DNA from 3 places in the Hydrogenophaga pseudoflava genome. Region 2 is predicted to be linked to each of the others. Evidence: predicted binding sites of a transcription regulator. Region 2 holds the regulator's gene; each other region holds the start of a gene.
What was found. Region 2 encodes HrcA, which represses chaperone genes, less so after heat shock. Its sites were predicted from a motif close to TTAGCACTCNNNNNNNNNGAGTGCTAA; they were not measured.
Positions count from the first base shown of each region.

Region 1: rpoH (RNA polymerase sigma factor RpoH) is a predicted target of HrcA. The motif match lies at 1,007-1,033, and genes of this name have one in related genera.
Region 3: groES (co-chaperone GroES) is a predicted target of HrcA. The motif match lies at 1,122-1,148, and genes of this name have one in related genera.

Region 1 covers NZ_CP037867.1:3,967,893-3,970,155, reverse strand. Annotated here, with positions in the region: gene HPF_RS19070 (metallophosphoesterase) at 1-5, shown strand, start outside; gene rpoH (RNA polymerase sigma factor RpoH) at 16-972, opposite strand; gene imuA (translesion DNA synthesis-associated protein ImuA) at 1,129-1,917, shown strand; gene HPF_RS19055 (Y-family DNA polymerase) at 1,862-2,263, shown strand, end outside.
Region 2 covers NZ_CP037867.1:1,339,306-1,341,568, reverse strand. Annotated here, with positions in the region: gene HPF_RS06620 (RelA/SpoT family protein) at 1-94, shown strand, start outside; gene greB (transcription elongation factor GreB) at 104-736, opposite strand; tRNA gene HPF_RS06610 (tRNA-Arg) at 738-814, opposite strand; tRNA gene HPF_RS06605 (tRNA-Ile) at 842-918, opposite strand; gene hrcA (heat-inducible transcriptional repressor HrcA) at 956-1,975, opposite strand; gene HPF_RS06595 (NAD kinase) at 2,073-2,263, shown strand, end outside.
Region 3 covers NZ_CP037867.1:4,158,270-4,160,532, reverse strand. Annotated here, with positions in the region: gene groL (chaperonin GroEL) at 1-692, opposite strand, end outside; gene groES (co-chaperone GroES) at 738-1,028, opposite strand; gene ccoG (cytochrome c oxidase accessory protein CcoG) at 1,353-2,263, shown strand, end outside.

The DNA of each region.
Region 1 (2,263 bases), 2.2 Mb from region 2:
GCTGAGCACGCGGGCTCAGGCGAATTCGGCCAGGGCCTTGCGCATCTTCTTCATGGCCGCGACCTCGATCTGGCGGATTCGCTCGGCGCTCACGCCGTACTCAGCGGCCAGTTCGTGCAGCGTCATGCCGCCCGAGCCGTCGTCGTTCACCTTGAGCCAGCGCTCGGTCACGATGCGGCGCGAGCGGTCGTCCAGTTCGCCCATGGCCCGCGCAATGCCTTCGGTGGCCAGCACGTCGCGCTGGGCCGATTCGATCATCGCGGTCGGCTCGTGGTTGGCGTCGGCCAGCCAGGCGATCGGGCCGTAGGTCTCTTCGCCGTCGTCGGCGGGCGAGGGGTCGAGCACCACGTCGCCGCCGGACAGGCGGGTTTCCATCTCGCGCACTTCCTCGGGCTTGACCTTGAGGTCGCGCGCGACCACGTCGATCTCGCTGTCGGACAGGGCCTCGCGGTGGGTGTCGCCTTCGGCGGCCTCGGCGCGGAAGCCCTGCTTCATCGAGCGCAGGTTGAAGAACAGCTTGCGCTGGGCCTTGGTCGTGGCGACCTTGACCATGCGCCAGTTCTTCAGGATGTATTCGTGGATCTCGGCCTTGATCCAGTGGATGGCGTAGCTCACCAGGCGCACGCCCTGGTCGGGGTCGAAGCGCTTGACGGCCTTCATCAGGCCCACGTTGCCTTCCTGGATCAGGTCGCCGTGCGGCAGGCCGTAGCCCAGGTACTGGCGGGCGATGGACACCACCAGACGCAGGTGCGACATCACCAGCTGGCCGGCGGCTTCCAGGTCGTTGTGGTCGCGCAGGCGGCGGGCGGCCGACTGCTCTTCTTCGAGCGTCAGCAGCGGCATGCGGTTGACCGCGGAGATGTACGCGTCCAGGTTGCCCAGCGGCGGCAGCGTCAGCGAACGGTTCCACGGGCTGGCGATGGCCAGCGTGGTGGTCGGCAGGGCGGCGGGGGCGAGCAGGGTGGTGGACATGTGAAGAACCTCCTCAGGTGGTCTTGCAGAAATGTTAGCACTCTCTATGAGTGAGTGCTAATTGAATGGTTCCATGACCGTGATATCCGGGGGTGGACAATCGGTTCGATTTCTTTTACTGTACATAAAAACAGTATTTGAGTCCTTGCTGCCACCATGCCCACCCCGTTCATCCGCCCGTCCGGCGATCTGCCGGCCAGCCTGTCCGCCCTCGTCTGGCGCGGCGATACGCTGGGCCGGCCGGTCACGGCCAGCTGCGCCAGCGGGTTCGGGGCGCTTGACGCAGCCTTGCCGGGCGGGGGCTGGCCCGGATTCGGGCTGACCGAACTGTTGTCGAGCCCAGCGGGTGCCCTGGAGTTCCGCCTGCTGGGGCCGGCGCTGGGCCGGGTCTGCGCCACCGGGCGGGAGGTGGTGCTGGTCGGGCCGCCGCAGCCACCGCACCTGCCGGGTCTGCTGCCGTACGGCGTCACAGCCCGGCAGCTGGTCTGGGTGCAGGCCGGCACCCCGGTCGAGCGCCTCTGGGCCACCGAACAGCTGGTCAAGGCCGGCAGCTGCGGGGCGGTGCTGGCCTGGCTGCCCCAGGCACGGCCGGCGCAGTTGCGGCGCCTGCAGGTGCTGGCCAGTGAGCACGAAGGCCCGGTGTGGCTGTGCCGGCCGGCAGTCTCAGCGCGCGAATCGTCGGCGGCGCCCCTGCGCCTGCTGGTGCGTCCGGGTGCCGGCTGGGCCCTGGCGGTCGACGTGATCAAGCGCAAGGGCCCACCACTGGCGCACACGCTGCAGCTGCCGGCGCTGCCGGCCGGGCTGTCGGCGGTGCTGCCGCCCCGGCTGCTGGACCTGGACCTGGGCCATGGAGCCGCCGACCGTTTCCCTGTTCCTCGCGAGGCCGACCATGCTGTGGTCCGCACTCCGACTGCCGAGCACCGACGACCCGCCGTCCCCCACTGACGCGGCGCTGCAGGCGCTGGCGGTCTGGGCGCTGCAGTTCACGCCCCGTGTCGCCATCGCCGAAGAGGCCGTGTTGCTGGAGGTGGCGGCCAGCCTGCGCCTGTTCGGCGGGCGGGCGGCGCTGCGCGAACGGCTCTGGGGCGAGGCGCAGGAACTGGGGGCGGTGGCCCTGGCCTGGGCACCCAACGCCCTGGCCGCGCTGGCGCTGGCGCGCGCGGAGGTGGAGGACGGGGTGTCGCCGCCGCTGGCGCGCGCGCTGGACGCGCTGCCGATGGCGACCCTGAGCGCCGTGCGGCCGCACCAGCCGACCCTGGCGCGCATCGGCTGTCGCACGCTGGGCGATCTG
Region 2 (2,263 bases):
GGCCGTGCGCGACCGGGTGCACCTTGCCGAAGTGCTGCGCAGCCTCAAGCGGACCACCTCGGTGATCAAGGCGCAGCGACTCCGCGCCAATTGAACGGCCGCATCAGCCCCCGGGCGCGGGATAGCTGACCGAAAGGATTTCCAGCTCCTGGCTTCCTCCGGGCACCACCAGCCGAACCAGATCACCCACTCGCGCCTTCAGCAGAGCGCGGGCCACGGGAGACACCCAGCTGATCTCGCCGCGGGAGCTGTCTGCCTCGTCCACGCCGAGAATGGTCACCGTGGTCTCCCTGCCCTCATCGTCCGCATAGGTCACGGTGGCACCGAAAAACACCTGGTCGCCGCCATGGTGCTGCGAGCAGTCCACCACCTCGGCGACTTCAAGCCGGCGCGTGAGAAAGCGGATGCGCCGGTCGATTTCGCGCAGGCGCTTCTTGCCATACAGATAGTCGCCGTTCTCGGACCGGTCTCCGTTGCTGGCGGCCCAGTGAACGATCTCGACGATGCGGGGCCGCTCGTCGTCGATCAGCGCCATCAACTCGGTCCGCAGCCGGTCGTAACCCGCTCGGGTGATGTAGTTCACCCCGGTCGGCAGCACCGCCGGTTCGGGCAGGTCGTCGTCTGCGTCGGAGTCGGTTTCGCGGGTGAATGCTTTGCTCATGAAGAAACGGCCCGGGGAGAACGCTTCGGAGCGAAAAAGAAAAAAGCCCGCAGCTTGTGGCTGCGGGCTTTTCATTTGGTGCGGCTGGCAGGAATCGAACCCACGACCCCTTGGTTCGTAGCCAAGTACTCTATCCAGCTGAGCTACAGCCGCGAAGACATGCATTGTAGCACGGTTTTTTGGTAGGCCGTGTTGGGCTTGAACCAACGACCAAAGGATTATGAGTCCTCTGCTCTGACCAACTGAGCTAACGGCCCGACGAGGCCCGCATTGTAGGGCGCAGTAACGCCCTGCTCATTTGTGGCTCAGGGCGTTGCTCACCAGCTTGGCGGTCACGTCGACGATCTGGATCATGCGGTCGTACGGCATGCGCTGCGGACCGATAACACCCAGCGTGCCCACCACCTGACCGTCCACCTCGTAGGGTGCCGTGACCACCGACAGGTCCTCAAAGGGCACGACATGGCTTTCGCCACCGATGTAGATGCGCACACCATCGGCCTGTGAAGACACGTCGAGCAGGCGGATCAGCTGGGTCTTCTGTTCGAACAGATCGAACAGCTGGCGAAGATGCCCCATATCGCTGGAAAACTCGCTCACCGACAGCAGGTTGCGCTCGCCCGAGACCACCACCTCCTCACGCTCGGCGCTTGCGTCGGCCCCGATGTCCACAGCGGCCTGCATCAGCGCCGCGATCTCCCCCCGCAAGGCCTCGACCTCGTTGCGCAGCCGCGCCCGCACTTCTTCCATCGTCAGGCCGGCGTAGTGGGCATTGAGGAAGTTGGCCGCCTCCAGCAACTGCGACTGGGTGAAGTTCGCCTGTGTGTGGATGATGCGGTTCTGCACATCCCCGTCTGGCGACACAAGGATCACCAGCACGCGGCGCTCCGACAGGCTCAGGAATTCGATGTGCCGGAACACCGAGGCGCGCCGCGGCGCCATCACCACACCCACGTACTGCGACAGGCTGGAAAGCATCTGGGCGGCGTGGCTGATGACGCGCTGCGGCTGAGCGCCCGCCTCGATGCCGGTGGCGCCGATGTTCTCTGCACCCGAAATGTCCTCGCGCCGCACGGTGAGCATGGTGTCCACGAACAGCCGGTAGCCTCTGGCGGTGGGGATGCGCCCGGCCGAGGTGTGGGGGCTGGCGATGAGCCCCAGTTCCTCCAGGTCGCTCATCACGTTGCGGATGGTCGCCGGTGAGAGCTCCATGCCGGCCGCCTTGGCCAGCGTGCGGGAACCGACGGGTTGGCCGTCGGCGATGTAGCGCTCGACCAAGGTCTTGAGCAGAAGTTTGGATCGGTCGTCCAGCATGGCCCCATTTTACGGACGGTGCCACCCGAAAACAGGGAATGAGGACAAGGGTTTCCGGGGGGCCGACTGCCCTTTCCCCCTATGTTGTAATTTGCACATGACCCAGCCAGACACCCGCCGCCACGAGGCCTCTGCGCCGAAGCGCCACCTGCGATTCGCCCATGTGGCCATCGTCGGCAAGTACCAGGCACCCGGCTCTGGCAAGGTGGTCGAGACACTGGCCGAGTTCCTGCATGACGAAGGATGCGACGTCTCGCTGGAGCGGGACACCGCGCTCAACACCGGCCT
Region 3 (2,263 bases), 2.0 Mb from region 2:
CGGATGTTGCTGATCTTCTTGTCGAACAGCAGGACAAACGGGTTGTCCAGCAGGGCGGCCTGCTTCTCGGGGTTGTTGATGAAGTAGGGCGACAGGTAGCCGCGGTCGAACTGCATGCCTTCCACGACATCCAGCTCGTTCTGCAGGGACTTGCCGTCTTCCACGGTGATCACGCCTTCCTTGCCGACCTTGTCCATCGCGTTGGCGATGATCTCGCCGATGGAGGTGTCGCTGTTGGCGGAGATGGAGCCGACCTGGGCGATTTCCTTGCTGGTGGTGGTGGGCTTGGAGGCCTTCTTCAGCTCGGCGATCAGGGACTCGACGGCACGGTCGATACCGCGCTTGAGGTCCATCGGGTTCATGCCGGCGGCCACGTACTTCATGCCTTCGCGCACGATGGCCTGGGCCAGCACGGTGGCGGTGGTGGTGCCGTCACCAGCGTTGTCCGAAGTCTTGGAAGCAACTTCCTTGACCATCTGGGCGCCCATGTTCTGGAGCTTGTCCTTGAGTTCGATTTCCTTGGCCACGGACACGCCGTCCTTGGTCACGGTGGGGGCGCCGAAGGAGCGCTCGAGCACCACGTTGCGACCCTTGGGGCCCAGGGTGGTCTTGACCGCGTTGGCCAGGACGTTCACGCCTTCAACCATGCGGGCGCGGGCTTCGCCGCCGAAAATGACGTCTTTTGCTGCCATGTTGATTTCTCCGGATTCAGTAAATGGGGATGGATGAGGGGCGAATTACTTCTCGACGACCGCGAACAGGTCGTCTTCCTTCATGACCAGCAGTTCGTTGCCATCGACCTTGACGGTCTGGCCGCTGTACTTGCCGAACAGAACGCGGTCACCGACCTTGACGTTCATGGCGGACAGTTCGCCCTTGTCGTTTTTCTTGCCGGGACCGACGGCCAGGACTTCGCCCTGATCGGGCTTCTCTGCGGCGGCGTCGGGGATGACGATGCCGGAGGCGGTCTTGGTTTCGCTGTCAATGCGCTTGACGATCACGCGATCGGCGAGAGGACGAAGGTTCATTGCATCTCCTGAAATGGATCAAATGTTGGGGGTCAGATGGGCGGGGCCACTGGCCATGGGGCTGGGCCCCGCGGATCGACTGGGAGTCGGGTGTTAGCACTCAACTCCAGCGAGTGCTAATCATAAGGGCCGGTCCTGCCCATTTCAAGTGCGTCCCCGGAAATTCCAGGCTGCCAGATGATCTGCCATATTGGCAGCCATTGGCGGAGTGGCAGTGTTTCGCAGAGACTTGGCCGATGGCAAGTGCCTGAATTCAAAGAATTTTTTGTCTGGCACGGTTCTTGGAAAGTGGCAGGCATCGGCAGACTTTCCCCCACCCTCACCATGTCCACCACCACTGCAGCCACCGCCGCACCGGCGGCCAGTCCCGAGCCGGACGCCGTTGAAATCTCCCTGTACGAGTCGCGCCGGAAGATCCAGACACGTTCGGTCAGCGGCACCTTCACCCACCTGCGCTGGGCCGCGGTCTGGTTCACCCAGATCCTGTTCTATGCGCTGCCCTGGTTCAACTGGAACGGGCGCCAGGCGGTGCTGTTCGACCTGCTCTCGCGCCGCTTCTACCTGGGTGGTCTGGTGCTGTACCCGCAGGACTTCATCTACCTCACCGGCCTGCTGGTGATGTCGGCGCTGTCGCTGTTCCTGTTCACCGCGGTGGCCGGGCGCCTGTGGTGCGGCTACGCCTGCCCGCAGACGGTCTACACCGAGATCTTCATGTGGATCGAGAAGAAGATCGAGGGCGACCGCGCGGCCCGCATCCGGCTGGACGACGCGCCCATGAGCGGCGCCAAGTTCGCGCGCCGTGGTGCCAAGCACCTGGCCTGGGTGCTGTTCGCGCTGTGGACCGGTTTCACCTTCGTCGGCTACTTCACGCCGATCCGCGCCCAGACCGCCGAGGTGCTGGCGGGCACCATGGGTGCCTGGCAGACCTTCTGGATCTTCTTCTACGGCTTCGCCACCTACGGCAACGCGGGCTTCATGCGCGAGCAGGTCTGCAAGTACATGTGCCCCTATGCCCGCTTCCAGAGCGCGATGTTCGACAAGGACACCTTGATCGTGACCTACGACGCCGCCCGCGGCGAACCGCGCGGCTCGCGCGGCAAGAAGGTCGATCCGAAGGAAAAGGGCCTGGGTTCGTGTGTGGACTGCACGCTGTGCGTGCAGGTCTGCCCCACCGGCATCGACATCCGCAAGGGCCTGCAGTACGAGTGCATCGGCTGCGGCGCCTGCGCCGACGT